DNA from 2 places in the Faecalitalea cylindroides genome. Region 2 is predicted to be linked to the other one. Evidence: riboswitches for the same ligand, from Rfam matches in the RefSeq annotation. Region 2 holds a riboswitch; the other holds the start of a gene.

Region 1 (8,962 bases), on a different contig from region 2:
ATCATAATCGTATCCTTTAAACATACTTATCATTTCAACACTATCGCTCTTTTGCCAACCGCGAATCTCTTTGGGAATCTGGACATGAAATTGTTGAAGAACCTGTACCGCCTGTGGATCATCCATTGTTAAAAAAGCAGAACTTCCATTTACATAAAGGCAAATTTCTTTTTTCTTAGCGATGGAAAAAATTGTTTCCAATTCTTTATCACCAAATCCATTGTGCTTAATTTTATTCAAGTTTTCATCATATACGGTATTACCGGCGCTACCAATAAAACCATCCCATTCAACATGATTGAATACATCCAACTCTTTTGCCATTAGTAAGGGCCTACCTGAACAAAGAGCAATTTTATATCCGTTTTCTTTTAACTTTTTCATAGCCTTTATAGTCGATGGTAAAACTCGATTTTTTTCATGATCAAAATATGTTCCATCTATATCAAAAAAAATAGCTTTAATTTCATCCCTGATTTTTTTTTGCATATCAATTACCTCTTTTCATATATGAGTGAATCAGGCTTGAACATTTCCTAACGCATATGAATCCACATGCCTTTGTACAACCTCAAAAGGCATATTTCCACATTCTAAAATTGCTTGATTAAATCCTTTATCCGTAAAATCTTCACCTAGTTTTTCCTGGGCACTTTCTTTTAGATCCTGAATCACTTCATTTCCAACATAATATGGTTCGAATACAGCTGGATTGGCTTGAAGTTGTGCATATAAGGCTTTAGCACTATCTTCATCCAGAGCAAATCCTGACTGGCTCATATAGTCAGTAAATTGCTCTAGCGTATAACCTTCATAATGAATTCCAATATCTGCTGCCACAACAGCACAATAAGATGCCTGCTCATTTTCTGCATATAAAGTCAACAGATTTGGATCAATATTTGTCAAATAATCCAAAGCCTCATATTGTGCATAAACCGCATATCCTTCTGTATATGCATTAAACTGCGCTAATCCTTTAATTAGATTACTTGAGACATTTTCATACATGTAACCATATTGATACATATGCCCTGGAAATCCTTCATGACAAACCGTCATATATGTATCAATGCTGGAAATATCACTACCTTTTGGGTTAACTCTCAATTGTTTTTTCTCATTTCCATCCAATGTAGGGACCTTAAAATATGCAGCAACCCCCGTATCCGAAGCAATTTGCTCATTTACATCTTTAATTTCATATTCAAGATCATTCACTTCTGGAAAATCATTTACAAGATTTTGTTTAGCAAATTCTAAGATTTCTTCATAACTGTTAAATCCTGTTTCCGGCATAGTTCCTTGAATGAATGTGTTCACTGCATCCGGATTGCTGTAAGCATAAACCTGTAAAGATAAAATATGATCTTGATATGCATCTTCCATCATTTCCTTGATTTCCAAAGGATCTTTATCTAACCCTGTATTTTGTTTTATAAGAATCTCAAAATATTCCTTTCCATTTTCAAATGAAGCAAGTCCCTGCTCATTGTTTTGCGCTGACTGTGAAAATTCATTAAGCATAGCTATGATATTTTCATAAGCTGGAATAAATGAATTATTAAATGCATCTTCAAGCTGTGCGATATAATCGGTCTCATTTGATAATCCTAGAGATTGAATCGTTTCTTTCATTGCGGATAAAACAGCACTATCCTGGGCTGTATCAATAATATTTTGACAATAATTTAAAACCTCATCAATATCGATCATTAAAAGACCCATTTCTTCTTGTTTTTTTGTATATTCAATAGCTCCATTAACATAATCTAAGACATCTTCAACCAACAAGATTATCTCTTGAACTTCCTGTTCATTATCTACCTGCCAGTCCGCAAACAAAGTTGGTAATTGATACTGCAAGCCACTCATACTTTCAAAATACGGTGTGTAATACCAGAATTTTTTATCGCACAATGCTTCATCAATTTCCATCATATAGGCATAAGCATCATATACATCTTTTTGTTCTTCACTTAAGCTATCATAATCAAAGGATTTAAACTCTTCATACGATTCATTGGGTTCAGACATCAAATCCTCATAATTTTCAGGATCCAGCCTTTCTCCCAGGTTGACCTCAATCTCTTCTACATTGATATCATATTGTTCTGGATCATCGATCAATGTCTTGTAAGTTAAATAATCACTTTCGACTGTATCGATAAATTCCTGTTCCATAAACGCATCAAAATCCGCATGCGCTGTTTTTTCATCTACATTTTGACATCCTGCAATCGATACGAACAATGCGATCGAAACAAGAGATGACAATAGTTTGGATATTTTCATATTGCCTCCATGATCAATAATATGTCTTGCCATAAGAAACCAAGCAATAGTTTCCTTGATTATATTCCACGATACTAAGCGAACAATTGGAAATCAATCTATTAACTGAACCGTTGACTTCTATAGCTGCCTGTTTGAAACCCAGATCGATATGCGAGAAAAATTCCTTCAAGATCGATCCATGTGTAACAATTAGAATATTGGCTTCATCATACAGAGAAACGATTGAATGAATTTCATCTTCAAAACGTTTTAAAGCCTGTTGTTTGCTTTCACCTTGTATATCTTGATATCCGCTTAAATTGGCCGTTCCATTAGGAAATACTTTTTCAATACGCTCTCCTTCAGCTAATCCAAAATGAATTTCCTTTAAGCCTTTTCGATCATATTTTTTAATATCCCGATCATTTAAAATAATATCCAATGTATCCCTGCATCTTTCAGAAGTTGAACTATAAGCTGCACAAATATCCACTTCCTTTAATACATCTATCAAAGATTCTGCCTGCTTGATTCCTTCCTGTGTCAAAGGCGAATCACACCATCCCTGTACTCGCTTTTTTACATTAAATTCCGTCTGTCCATGACGTACAAACAACAATCGAATCATAACTTCTCCCACATTGCTCTTGTCAATAGTGCAACTCTATCCTCTTTATAAACATTTAATGCCGAAACAAATTTATTTGGAATTATGTATTCATGTTTAAAGCCTAATTTCTCTTTGACCCTTGCCGAAGCCAGATTGTCCGAAAAATTCAGACACCAAATTTTAGATAAATGCAACGACTCAAAGCCATAACGAATCAAAGTTTTTGCCGCTTCACTGACATAACCTTGATTCCAATATGGTCTTCCAATCCAATATCCTAATTCTGCTTCATCTTCTAAAATGGAAAGATTTGCTTTATCTTTAAACATCAGACTAATGCATCCTATAATTTGATTGGTATCTTTTAATACAATGGCATATGTGTTTTCATCAAATACATTACAAATGATATTCAAGCTTTCATTAACATCTTTATGCGGTAACCAGCCACATCTTGGCCCGATTTCATGATCTTTGGCAAGTTCATACAGAGAATCTTTATCTTCACTCTTCCAGTTTCTTAAGATCAAACGTTTTGTTTCAAGATTAGTCATATGGTTTGTATTCAACACTTTGATCTTTAAAATCAATAAAAATCTGGAACGCTTTACGGTCTTGATCTTCATCCCAAATTTCAACAAACTCTGGAGTGACTTCAATCAAGATTTCTGTGTCGACATGCGAATATGCATTATAGCTCTGCCATAAAAATTCTTTGTATTTCTTTTCAAATATTCTTCCTGGCTCATCTACGACTAAGCCTTTGTTGACTGCCTTTCCTTCAACTTGAACACCATTAAAACACATCGCAACTTGAGGATTTTTAAATAATTGCTGTGTCTTTCTAAAGTTTTTATCGGTTTTAAAATAAATCTTATCATTATAGAATACACAACTTACATTTCTTACCATAGGATAATTATCCACACAGCTAGCCAAAGCCATGATTTTCCAATCACCTAATTTTTCATCCATTATTTTCTTAGCTTCTAAAAAGTTCATGATTTTCTCCTTTTAAATAATCCCCTGATATCCCAGTATTAACATAACTAATGATATAACAATAAAAGCACCTAAAACAACCATTTCATTTGATTTTTCGTGTGGTTTTTCTTCTGTCATGACCAAATGAGAACTTCGCAATGCCCCAACGACTGGTTTATACAAAAATAAACTTGCTCCTGCATTAATTCCATATTTAATTAAATTAAATGGAAGAATACCAGGAATCAACATAGCCGCAACGGCTTCTCTTGAAATCCCAAAATAAATTGGTGTAATGATGTAATTCCATAAAAGCATGCTGATAGTTGTTAAGATGATACCTGTACCTAGTCCAATCAAAGCACCTTTTTTTGTATGCTCTTTTTTATAAATTGCACCCGCCACACAAGAAAACATACATGTTGCGATCATATTCATCAAAATATCTAAGATAGTTCCTCCACGCAACATAACATCCAACACGGCACAAATAGCACTCATCACAAAAGCACTAAATGGACCATAGATAAAACTTGCGATAACTATGACAATATCTTTAGGATCATAGTTCAAAAAAGAAACAGCTGGAATGATTGGAAAGTGCAGCAATAGATTCATGACCATGGCCATGGCACACATCATTCCTATTGTAGTAATTTTCTTTGTACGACTATTCATAAACACAACACCTCCATAAACAAAGAAAAATGCGCCTAAAATAACTCTTCTAGGTGCATCTTTTGTCTATAAAAATGTACAAAAAAAGCATCTTCTTTCATCCAGACTATACTGTCGGCTTCGGAGTTGCACCGAATCAACCTTACGGCTCGTGGGCTATACCACCGGTCGAGAATTTCACTCTGCCCTGAAGATTTATTTTATGCATCTATATATTACGCCTGAATGAAATAAATGTAAACGAATTTATATAAAAAGGAACGAACCATTTTGTTGTTTCATTCCCTAAATATCTAAATAGAACTTATTTGAAAACTTTCTTTCGAACAATCATATAACAAATCAAATGAGCGGTTGCGGTTAATGCCCAGGATACCGGATATGAAAAATACAAAACAAATAAACTTCGATTCGTCGCAAAAATTGTAAAGATCCATATGATTCTAAATAAACAAGCTCCTGTCAAAGAGACTAACATTGGCATAACAGAATATCCCATGCCTCTAAGAGATCCAACAAATACATCCATCATTCCACATAAGAAATAAGGAACACAGATCAAAGACATTCTCAACAAACCATAAGAAATTACTTGTGGATCACTTGAATAGATAGATAACAAGCTCGTACCGATTAAATAAGCTCCTCCACCCATTACGATACCAACGATCATAACGATAACTAAACATTCAATCAAAATCTTATCTACACGTTTATATTTCTTAGCACCCATGTTTTGTGATGTAAAGCTTAAAGAAGTCTGATATAAAGAGTTCATCGCATTATATACAAATCCTTCTAAATTAGCTGAAGCAGTATTTCCTGCCATTGCGATTGAACCAAAAGAGTTTACACTTGATTGAATCAATACGTTTGACACACTGAAGATACATCCTTGAAGTCCTGCCGGTAACCCAATCTTCATCATCTGTATTGCGACATCTTTATGAAAGCTCAAACTCCTGTGATCAAGATGAAGAACGCCATCCGCTCCTTTTAGACAAAGGAATACAAGAAAAGCACTGATTCCTTCTGAAATGATCGTTGCCAATGCGACACCAGCAACTCCCATGTGAAATACAATTACAAAAATCAAATTAAAAATAACATTTATGATACCTGCTAAAGTTAAAAAATATAAAGGGCGCTTTGTATCTCCAACTGCTCTTAATAACGCAGCCCCAAAGTTATAAAACATAAATGCTGGCATACCAACAAAATAGATTCGCATATACAAAACCGATAGATTTATAACATCTTCTGGCGTACCCATTAATTCCAAAAGTGGTCGTGATAAAAAGAATCCTACAAAGATCATGGCAATCCCTACAACAAGAGCAAAAGTTACCGCTGTATGGACTGTCTTTGAAGCATTTTCCTCATCTCTAGCACCAATGTGTTTCCCTAATAAAACATTAGCACCTACAGACACACCCACAAATAAATTGATCAATAAATTAATAAGCGAACTTGTTGAACCAACAGCTGCCAAAGCTTCATTGCCGGTAAATCTTCCAACAACAATCACATCTGCTGCATTAAATAATAGTTGCAACACACCAGATAACATTAAAGGAATCGCAAATAATATGATTTTCTTCAATAAAGGCCCATTGCACATATCCATTGTATATTTACTACTCATATCCACATCCCTCTCAAAACTCTTATATTATATTCTTGAAAATTATTTAATCAACCTTAAATAAATAAAGTGATAGATATTAAGTGAATTTACCACTCTTATCTATCACTAATTTTTAATAACGTTAACCTATTTTAATTTCTTTACCTTTATCAATACAATAACCGCAAGTACCAAACCAATGGCAAATAGAATCATCATACGATCATTATGTAGCATTCCTTGTCCAAAAATAGCTCCTATTATACAGCCAAATATAATATACAATTTAACATACAAAGTACCCCTATAAAAGATTCTATATCAATCATCTTTTCAACACCAATATAATGGACTATATTAATAATGTAAACATATTTTTTTACATCTGAATCCAGGATAGAAAAGAGTGATCACAATGGAAAAGACGACAAAAAGAATTATTCTTGCATTTATAGTTGGAATTATAACTTTATATTGTTCAGTATATGGATTTATTCTTTATGACTCCCATACAAAAGGAGTCAAAGGTAATGCCTATGAAATTAAGATACAAAATGATTATTTAATGTTTCTAGGTGATATGTCTTCCAGCATAAAACTAGAAGATATTACATCTATTCAATTTTATGAAAATAATATACCTCGTCGAAATAGCATCAAGATTGGAACAGAAACAAATATTTTTTTAGTTGGAAAAACAAGCCTAGAAGGAATTGGGAATTGTACTGCCTATCTCTATAAAGATAAACCATATTATATTCAACTTCTGACAAATAAAACCACATTTATCTTCAATTTATTTGATAAAGAGGATACTTTGGGCTTGTTCAATGAATTAAAAAATCTTATAAGATAAAAATATTATGCATCCAGTGAAAAATCGATAAAGGAATAATCCCAATTTCTTTATCTGTTCTAAAGTATAAGGAACGCATTCCCGAATAAATAAGTCCTATTATCGTAGTGCCAATCACCTGATCAATACTTTGTCCAACTGGAAAATGCCAAATTCCAAAAACTATAGAAGGTATGAATACTACCTTTAATCTTGAACCACTGAGCTCGTAAATCATCGTAAACAGAAAACCTTTAAATAATAATTCTTCTGAAAAGCCAACTAACATCATACTAAAGATATCATATAAATTTGGTGAAGCTTCTAAAAAAGATAGATCCTGCAAGAGCACTACCAAAATAAAACCAACAACCAAGCCAATTAAAATTTGTTTAAATAAATCATCTGTAAACAAACCAAAATCTCGCAATGACTTTTTACTCACCTTAATCGCCAATAAAGTTACACATATCGATAAAACATTCGCAACATTTTGAATTATTATCTTTATTAAATATGAATCTAAAATTTGATATAGATAAGCGATAAGAAATGATGAAACCACTTTGCAAGTCAACACACTTCCTATGAGTATATATTCTTTTTTATGCATAAAATCACCAAATATTATTATAGTATTTAATAACTAAAGAAGCATAGTTTCTTTAATTTCATCGTTAAATATTTTTTACACCTGATTTTTATTGGGAATGGTATTCTATTCATGAGATGAAACAGAAAATTAGTAAGTATTTAAAACATTTTATATCTGTATTTGCTATATATGCCATATGTGTTTATATGATTGGTTTCATTAGAGATTATTTCTTCAATGAAATCTGTCATTTGAGTTGGACTATATGGATTTTTGGTTTGATATATTCAGGTATATTTTCCTACTGGCATTATCGAAGCATAGGCAGTATTCATGGCTCTAAGAAATTACTGTTTTTCAAAAATGTTAGTTTAGCTATTTCTATATTTCCATTGATCATATATACTTTCAATCCAAATCAAAATATGTATCTTATTCTCTTTTTGATTTTTATTGGATTAGCTGCTTACTACAACCAAAGATTTGTATATCCTGAAAAGAAATCTTTATGGATATTGATATTGACTCTTTTTGCGATTATATTGTTTATTCATACCAGTTAATAAAAAAAGACCCTCGAAAGGATCTTTTTAAACTATTCAAACATCGGAGTGGACAAATATCTTTCCCCAGTATCTGGAAGAATGGCTACGATCATCTTACCTTTATTTTCTTCTCTTTTTGCCAGCTGCATTGCTGCATAAACGCTGGCTCCAGAAGAAATACCGACTAACATGCCTTCTTTATGGGCCATCATTCTTCCAGTTTTATAAGCATCTTCATCTTTTACCGTTAAGATTTCATCATAAATCTTTGTATTTAATGTATTTGGAACAAAATTAGCTCCGATTCCCTGAATTCCATGTGGTCCTGCTTTATGCTCCGTTAATAATGGAGAAGAAGCTGGTTCAACACCAACAATCTGAATTTCAGGATTTTTTTCTTTTAAATATTTTCCAATTCCAGAAATCGTTCCACCCGTTCCTATGCCGGCTACAAGAATATCGATCTTTCTTTCCGTTTCTTTCCAAATCTCTGGACCTGTTGTCTTATAGTGCGTATTAGGATTTGCTGGATTTTCAAACTGACTTGGAATAAAACTATTTTCAATCTCTTTTGCGAGCTCATTTGCCATATCTACAGCACCCTGCATTCCTTTTGAACCTGGGCTTAATACAACCTTAGCTCCATATGCTTTTAACAGATTTCTTCTTTCAATGCTCATTGTTTCTGGCATCGTTAAAATTGTTTTATAGCCTTTTGTTGCTGCGACACAGGCAAGTCCAATACCCGTATTTCCACTTGTAGGTTCAATGATGGTTGCTCCCTTTTTGATCAAACCTTGTTTTTCAGCTT
Region 2 (8,962 bases):
CGGTATTACTGATAGAGTATTTTTAGATACGATACGATACCTTTTTAAATTGGAAGTAGTTGAAATTCAGTTTAATCAAGTTGCAATGTTTTCTGATCAATGTTTGTCGAACTATATGCTATATTATGTGTTTTTATCGGTAAAAATAGTTTCTTTTTCTAAAGTTTTAGAAATAGGTTACAAGCACTTTCGTAATGGTGTCATTAGAAGTATCAATACAATTCTTAGTTTATTTAAATCTGATGAAACTAAAGCATATTGTGAGCAAGAAATCCTAAAAGTATGGGATAATTTTGATACATCTCAGGATGAATGTTATGAGGATTTCGTAAAAGATTTTCATGTTTTTAGACCAGAAAAGGCTTTCCTCTTGGCGCAGAGAAGTATAGATGCTATTAATTCAGAAGAATTTGCTGTTACGACTGTAGATTTTTCTGCAAATGTTTATACAAAGGATGAATCAGTATTAGCATATTTAACGGGATATCAGCATAGTGAATATCTAGAATATGTAATAGATATACTTTTTAAATATTGTTCTAAAAATGTCAAAACTTTAGTTTCAGGATATAAATGGTTAGAAAATTCTTACGGAGTGGGTGTTTTTTCATATAAGTATAGATATCAAGGACAAAAGATGATTTCAGAGTATATATATAATTCAGTTTTAAAAGGAAACGTTATAGCAGAAGGGGTGGGGTTTCAATGGTCTAAGTATTCATTGGGCTTTAAATTTCTCCCAATTGAAATGGGTAGGGATGATAAATTAATTATGTATAATTTGGAGATAAAGCAATCGGAAGGTTTGGTTGAGTATCGTGAAGTTTGTTGGAAAATTTTAATAAACCTTGCCTCAAAACCTGCTTGGAACAATGCTTTATTATCACTTTTAGAATCATATGTAATTGATCTTTATGATAAACCCGATTATGAAATAGTATCCAGTGAAGTTAAATATATTGAGGAATTATTAACTATATTGAAATGTAATCGAATAAGTTATTTAAAAGTCATTCAAAGATTATTATTGAATGGTGACAAAATGAATGTGAAGTATAATAAAAAATGGGATAAATTATTGCAAGGGAAAGAATGGGAGTTATATCAAACTCTGCGTGTCGATTATGAGTTAGCAGGATTAAATTATGAAGATTACCAGTGCGTGAGAACAAAGTCGATATCAGAATACGGGCAGAGTATTTCGGTTTCTGATATTCCTAGTTTGGTTCAGAGTATGAATTCTATTTTGTCTGACACATTACTAAGAAAAGATTCATATGATTCATATAATATTGTTGAAGGATTTGAAATGCTGGTTCAACACTTTGATGTAGAACATTTACAAGAACTTATGAGAGCTTTTGTTCAATTTGGGAAAAATATTTCAATGCATCCAGAAATAGTTTTGGAGAAATTAAATAAAAATATGAACTCTATGCAATTATTATCATTTATAAATCAATCTGATTTTCCTCAGAAATATGAATGGTTATTTGGTTTCTTTAATACTTTACCAGACACCAAAGTTACATCAGAAATATTAAATGAATTTTTGGCTTTTTTAAGGAATGATTCTGATAAGAATATTCATTTAGCTTCTTATAGATCTCTAAGAGTTTTAGATAAGTTTTTACATATAAATCAAAATATTTATCCAGTTTCTTGTGCCATTCTTTTTAAAAAGCGAAATTGTAGTCCTTTTGTAGTGAATTTGTATTTTTGTTTGTTATTTAACGAATCGATTTATTTACCCAAAGAGTTGTTACATTTATTTCAAAGCGATATTAATCTTCTGCAAGAAATATATTTTTATATGTTAAAACAAAATGAAACTCATGATTTAAATGGAACTTTTTTGCTAGAATTTTTGTCATTAGGAGAAAGTTGGATTCAAAAATATTCTGAACTTTTTTGGAAAAATGAAATAAAACATGATTTTTATATAAATAATGCTTTATGGAAATCGGAAAAATATAAGGATTACTTTGATTATATGTTTTATAACTTTCCTAAAGATAAGATGTATACGTGGAGAATCAAAGAATCTTTCAGAAATGTGATGACACATGTAGAATCTGATGAGAATATCATAAGACATCAAAAAGAGTGGATAAGAGATTTAATCGAAAAAAATGCATTTTCTAGTAAAATTGTTATTATTTTCAATTTTGTTTGTGAGCTTAATGAAGATATTAGAAAAGAATCAATAAAGATATTCTTAGATAATAATCAAGATTTTGAAATGTTTAATAAATTATCATTACTGCCTACTCATTTGGTATCTAATGGAAATTTTACATCAGTTTATAAAAAACAAATCGATTTTCTAGAATCATTGCTCCCATACCTTCATGGTTTGAAATTTTTAAAACATAAAGACAAAATTAGAACAGAAGTTGAAAAACTTTATAAAATGATACAACAAGAAGAAGTGGAAGAAATTTGTAGAGATTTATATATGTGAATTTGTATTAGGATCTCCTAGAGATGTTTTTCTTAATATACAATCAATTTTTCTATTTTTAAGAAATTAGTATATTTTTCTTGAAATTAGTATATTTTTCTTATTGTTACTAGGTATGTAGTTAGAAAAAAGGAAAATTATTAGACAGGTGATAATAAATGAATCTATCAAAGTCAGAAAAGATAATATTCTCTATTTTGGGAGTTATAGGGATTGGAATAGTTTGTAATAAGGTAATTTATCCAGGCTTTTTAGCTTTAAAAGAAGGTCAAAGTCAAAATGTCGCAAAGGATTTTGTTCAGGAAGATTTTGTACTTCCTTTGCAGGAAGATCTTCAAAAGGCTGAATTTGATGATATTAATGTATCAATTAATACTTTCAAGACAGATATATCATTTGAAAATTTAAGAGAATATGATTTTGATGTTGTGATTTCTTCAAAGAAGATAAAAGAATATGAAGATATTGCAGATAATGAGAAAAAGGCAGAAGAATTATATTCTATTATGGAGAAAATGAGTAATAAATTTGAGGATAGATACTCTGATTATTCTAAGCGAATAGCTATTAATGAAGACATAGATGCTAATATTGAATATACAGGAAATCTTAGTTTAGAGATTCATAATGATGAGCATAAGTATGTTTTTTATAATGGGCCTTGTTTTAATGCTCTTGATATGGATTTAAAGACAATTTATGTCGTACATGAAGAAGATAGTCCAGCTTGTCATTTAAATGATAATACTGATTATTCAAATCAGAAAAAAGATGAGGTATTGGATAATCCGGATGTAGAAGGTCCAACACTTGGAAGTTATACAGATGGATATAATGCCATTGTAGAAGATGAAGAATATGATCTTGATCGTTATCAGGAAGATAGCGAATATCGAAAGGGTGTTGATGATGCCATGGAAGAGTTGGATGAATATTATTGATTCATATCTTGATTAATTATTGAGTAAAACTACGTAATTTGTGTATAAACTTGCAGTTGCAACCACCAGTTGACACATTGAAAGCCTTGATTTATGGTGGGCAACCGTGCTGAATGTTAAAATCAGAGCGAAAGTTGAAACACAAGGAGGACATAATATGATATTTGCTGATAAATTAATTCGATTGCGAAAGAAGGCTGGATGGTCTCAAGAAGAATTAGCTTCCCAAATGAATGTATCCCGACAATCTGTATCTAAATGGGAAGGTGCGCAATCGGTTCCAGATTTAGATAAGATCGTTCGCTTATCTAAGTTGTTTGGAGTGAGTACAGATTATTTACTAAAAGATGAAATCGAAGACGCGGATGTCATTGTTAGTGAAGAAAATGATTTTGGTAGACGAGTAACATTGGAAGAAGCTAATCGTTTTATTGAAGTGAAGATAGAAACTTCAAAGATGATTGCCAATGGAGTCTTTTTATGCATTATTTCTCCGATTTGTCTATTAATACTAGGTGCTTTAAGTGAAACAAAGTCTTTTGGCATCAGCGAAAATGTGGCAGGAGCTGTGGGGTTGATCATATTGATGATTCTTGTTGCAATTGCAGTAGCTATCTTTATTTACAGTCATTCAAAAACGGCTCGATATGAATATTTAGAAGAAGAAATCTTTGATACAGAATATGGTGTCATCAGTCTGGTAAATGAACGAAAAGAGAAATTTCAAAATACATATACTAAGAATAACATCATTGGTGTTTCTTTATGTATCCTGGCCATGGTTCCGTTTTTTACTGGTGTTATGTTTGAAGAAAACAATTTGATCTTGATGGTTTCATTGTTATGTTTAGCTTTATTTATTGTAGGTATAGGCGTTGTTTTGCTTGTTCGTGTCGGTATTATTTGGGAAAGTTTTGCCAAGCTGTTACAGGAAGGAGACTATACAAAAGAAAAGAAGGAAAAGAGTCCGATCATTGGAGTCATCACAACGGTTTATTGGTTATCTGTTACAGCTATCTATCTGGCAATTACATTGCCTACACGAAACTGGCAGGAAGGATGGATCGTTTGGGTCATTGCGGCTGTTTTATTTCCGGGTGTTCTGGCAATCGCAAATGTATTTAAGAAAAACAAATCATGAAAACGATATTTGTTCATGGCTCAGGACAGCGAGCTAACAGTTGGGATAAAGTGCTTTCTGAAATTGAATATAAAAATGAGTGCTTAACACCAGATTTAAGAGATGTTTTAAAAGGGAAGTCGGCTACATATAAAAACCTATATGGAGCATTTAAATCATATTGCGATCAATTTGAAGAGAAGATTAATATTGTTGGTCTTTCTTTAGGAGGAATTTTGGCATTGGAATATACACTGAAAAATCCAGAAAAGGTACAAAAGCTAGTGTTAGTCGCAACACCACATAAGGTGCCTAAACTGGTTTTTACGATACAGAATATAGTTTTAAGATTTTTACCATCTTCACTTTTTGAAGATATGGCATTCATTAAAAAAGATACCCTGGCTTTAGGAAAATCAATGAAAGATCTGAATTTTACTAACAGAGTATCGAAATTAAAAAATGAAACATGTATTGTATGTGGACAAAAAGATAAGACAAATCTAAAATCAGCTTACTATCTTAAAGAGCATATAAAAAGTGCTAAACTAATTATTGTTGAAGGTGCAGGACATGTTCTAAATGAAGAAGTGCCTGAGAAGGTAGCTGGTGTCATTAATGGATTTTTTGAATAAAACCGAATTTCCGCAAAACTTTTTATGCCAAAAAACCGAATTTCCGCAATTCATTTTCTAAATGTATAGACATAAAGAGATAAATGAACAATAAAAAATCATAATATATGAAACTCTACGATCCGTGGGTTCTATAGAATTAAATTATCCAGTATTCTGTACATGTATATAAGGAGGAAGAAACATGGATCAGATAAAGGTTGGTAAGTTTATATCGACAAATAGAAAATTGAAACACATGACACAAAGAGAGTTGGCGGATATTTTAGGAATCAGTGATAAGACAATTTCTAAATGGGAAACAGGAGTTTCCCAAACAAAAGGATATTAAGAAATAACCTGTGTTTACCTGCTTGCAAATTATTGTATTTGGATAAACGAGAAAAAAACTTTTTATTGACAGATATAATATCAGATATTATAATTGTCCGTAATTGAATAACTATCTTCAGGGCAGGGTGTAATTCCCTACCGGTGGTATAGCCCACGAGCCGAAAGGCATGATTTGGTGAAATTCCAAAGCCGACAGTATAGTCTGGATGAAAGAAGATGAAAGTAAGTTTATGCTTTTTTTGCGTGCTCTGGAATGATTTTATATTGTTTCAGAGCATTTTCTTTAATCGCATAAATCCTCTTTTGCATGTCTTGGATAGATTTTATTCAAGGCATGTATTTTTTTGGAGGTGTAAAAATGAGCGATACAGAATACATGAAATTAGCAATAAAACTGGCAAAAAAAGGTGCTGGCTATGTCAATCCTAATCCTATGGTTGGGGCAGTAATTGTAAAAGATAATCGAATTATAGGACAGGGATACCATGAAATCTTTGGTGGATTGCATGCAGAGAGAAATGCATTAAAAAATTGTAGGGAGTCACCTGTAGGAGCAACACTTTATGTAACACTTGAACCATGCTGTCACTATGGTAAGACACCACCTTGCACAGAAGCAATTATTAAAAGTGGCATTACAAGAGTAGTCGTCGGAACTTTAGACTGTAATCCTATTGTGTCTGGAAAAGGTGTAAAGGTACTTGAGGAAAACAACATTCAAGTTGTGATAGGAATTTTAGAAATGGAGTGTCAACAGTTAATCAAAGTTTTTAGAAAATATGTTACAAGGCATATTCCTTATGTTTTTATGAAATATGCAATGACAATGGACGGGAAAATAGCAACTTATACAAATCAATCAAAATGGATAAGTGGCGAAAAAGCGAGAAAACAAGTACATCAATTCAGGCATAAGGTTACTGCGATCATGGTAGGAGTGAATACCGTTATTCAAGATGACCCTTTACTGACATGCCGATTAGAAAACGGGGAAAATCCTATTCGTATCGTATGTGATACAGATTTAAGAACACCCATTACATCAAAAATTATCAAAACAGCGAATGACATTAAAACATATATCGCTACTTCTTCTATTGATGAAAGTAAGATTGCTCTTTACAGAAAATGTGGTTGTGAAATTATTTATACGAAGAAAAAAGGTAATCATATTGACTTAATGAATTTAATGCAATGTTTAGGAAATATGCAGATAGACAGTCTACTTTTAGAGGGTGGAAGTGCAATGAATTGGAGTGCTCTTGAGCAACAGATTGTTGATGAGGTGCAAATTTATATAGCACCTAAAATATTTGGTGGGAGTGCAAAAAGCCCTGTAAGTGGTCAAGGTGTTGCTTTTCCTAATGACGCCATTATGCTTAAACCATATGCTTTTTCTCAAGTGGGAAATGATTATTTCATAGAAAGCGAAGTGATTTATCCATGTTTACAGGAATAATAGAAGAAATCGGTAAAGTAGAAAGAATACAGAAAGATACTTGTAACTGTAAACTATCCATTAAAGCTTCAAAAATATTAGAGGATATACATTTAGGCGACAGCATAGCAGTCAATGGTATCTGCCTTACAGTTACTTGTTTCACTCGACAATCTTTTACAGTTGATGTGATGAATGAAACATGGAACAGAACGGCTCTTAGCCTGTTAAGACATGGAAGCCTTGTGAATTTAGAAAGAGCTATGCCTATGAATGGCAGGTTGGGCGGTCACATTGTTACGGGGCATATTGATGGGACAGGCAGAATATCGTCTGTGCGTAGAGACAAAAATGCGGTGTGGTATCAAATCAATACGCAAAGAGAAATCTTAAATCTAATTGTTGAAAAAGGTTCGATTGCTATTGACGGTATTAGTCTTACTGTCGCAAAAGTATCGAAAGCAGATTTTTCGGTATCCGTTATCCCTCATACTTTGGAGCAAACAATTCTCAAGAATAAACAAGTCGGGGATATGGTAAACCTTGAAAATGATATATTAGGGAAATATGTGCAGAAACTCATAGACAACAGCAATGAAACAGAGTTGTCGAAAGAGTTGTTATGCCGATACGGATTTTAGCAGAAAGGATAAAGGAATTATGAAATATCAAAAAATAAAAGAGGCATTGCAGGCGTTACAAGAGGGAAAACTTGTTTTGGTTATGGACGATAAAGAGAGAGAAAATGAGGGGGATTTAATTTGTTCGGCACAATTTGCGACAACAGAAAATGTTAATTTTATGGCGACTTATGCAAAAGGCTTAATCTGTATGCCTATGAGTGAAAGTCTGGCTAACAGGCTCATGCTTTCCCCTATGGTTGAAGATAATACAGATAACCATGAAACTGCCTTTACAGTTTCTATTGATTATAAGGATACTACAACAGGTATTTCTGCCGAAGAAAGAGGATTAACGGCTCGTATGTGTGTGACTGAGAATGTAAATCCCTTTGACTTTCGTAGACCGGGGCACATGTTTCCTCTGATTGCAAAGAACGGAGGTGCTTTGGAAAGAAATGGACATACAGAAGCAACGGTTGACCTATTGAGGTTGGCTGGCTTAAAAGAATGTGGCTTATGTTGCGAAATTATGAATGAAAACGGGAAAATGATGAGAACACCTGATTTAATTCAGTTTTCTCAAACACACCATATACCTACCCTCACAATTAAAGAATTACAGGAATACAGAAAAGTATATGATTTGCTTGTAGAATGTGTTTCGGTTGTAGAAATGCCTACAAAATATGGGAATTTCAAAGCACATTGTTATATCAATAAATTGAATGGAGAACATCATGTTGCATTGGTTATGGGAGATTTGAATAATGGAAACGATGTGCTATGTCGTGTCCACTCAGAGTGCTTAACAGGAGATGCCTTTGGCTCTTTACGCTGTGATTGTGGACAGCAGTTAGATAAAGCAATGAAAATGATTGCAGAAAATGGTTCTGGTGTATTGCTTTATATGCGACAAGAGGGACGAGGTATCGGGCTTGTCAATAAACTAAAAGCCTATCATTTACAGGATAACGGTATGGATACACTTGACGCCAACCTTGCATTAGGATTTCAAGGCGATTTAAGAGAATATTATATCGGTGCACAGATTTTAAGAGATTTGGGAATAAAATCATTGCATTTACTTACAAATAATCCTGATAAAGTTTATCAGTTAGAAGATTATGGAATGAAAATTTCAAGCAGAGTACCGATTGAAATAGAAGCAAATCCTTATGATAGTTTTTATCTAAAGACAAAGAAAGACCGAATGGGACACATTTTGAATATGGAGGAAAAATAAATGAACACTTTTGAAGGAAATTTAGTAGCAGAAAATATAAAAATCGGTATTGTTGTAGCAAGATTTAATGAGTTTATAACTTCTAAGCTATTAGCAGGTGCATTAGATAATTTGAAAAGAGAAAATGTTGGTGAAAAGGACATAGAGGTAGCTTGGGTTCCGGGA

The links. Region 2 has a riboswitch for FMN ahead of ribD (bifunctional diaminohydroxyphosphoribosylaminopyrimidine deaminase/5-amino-6-(5-phosphoribosylamino)uracil reductase RibD). Riboswitches for the same ligand answer to the same signal wherever they lie in the genome.
Region 1: it holds a riboswitch for FMN, as region 2 does, so the genes downstream of both, PND65_RS02775 (ECF transporter S component) here and ribD (bifunctional diaminohydroxyphosphoribosylaminopyrimidine deaminase/5-amino-6-(5-phosphoribosylamino)uracil reductase RibD) in region 2, are expected to answer to the same signal.

Annotation. Positions count from the first base shown of each region.
Region 1 covers NZ_JAQLXG010000003.1:70,858-79,819, forward strand. Annotated here, with positions in the region: gene PND65_RS02750 (Cof-type HAD-IIB family hydrolase) at 1-489, opposite strand, end outside; gene PND65_RS02755 (DUF885 domain-containing protein) at 520-2,295, opposite strand; gene PND65_RS02760 (histidine phosphatase family protein) at 2,309-2,905, opposite strand; gene PND65_RS02765 (GNAT family N-acetyltransferase) at 2,902-3,441, opposite strand; gene PND65_RS02770 (pyridoxamine 5'-phosphate oxidase family protein) at 3,434-3,889, opposite strand; gene PND65_RS02775 (ECF transporter S component) at 3,902-4,549, opposite strand; FMN riboswitch at 4,635-4,748, opposite strand; gene PND65_RS02780 (MATE family efflux transporter) at 4,854-6,194, opposite strand; gene PND65_RS02785 (hypothetical protein) at 6,592-7,032, shown strand; gene PND65_RS02790 (CPBP family intramembrane glutamic endopeptidase) at 7,022-7,624, opposite strand; gene cysK (cysteine synthase A) at 8,202-8,962, opposite strand, start outside.
Region 2 covers NZ_JAQLXG010000011.1:14,670-23,631, forward strand. Annotated here, with positions in the region: gene PND65_RS06785 (P-loop NTPase) at 1-2,464, shown strand, start outside; gene PND65_RS06790 (hypothetical protein) at 2,623-3,405, shown strand; gene PND65_RS06795 (helix-turn-helix domain-containing protein) at 3,563-4,546, shown strand; gene PND65_RS06800 (alpha/beta fold hydrolase) at 4,543-5,160, shown strand; gene PND65_RS06805 (helix-turn-helix domain-containing protein) at 5,345-5,491, shown strand; FMN riboswitch at 5,601-5,715, shown strand; gene ribD (bifunctional diaminohydroxyphosphoribosylaminopyrimidine deaminase/5-amino-6-(5-phosphoribosylamino)uracil reductase RibD) at 5,852-6,952, shown strand; gene ribE (riboflavin synthase) at 6,937-7,572, shown strand; gene PND65_RS06820 (bifunctional 3,4-dihydroxy-2-butanone-4-phosphate synthase/GTP cyclohydrolase II) at 7,592-8,797, shown strand; gene ribH (6,7-dimethyl-8-ribityllumazine synthase) at 8,798-8,962, shown strand, end outside.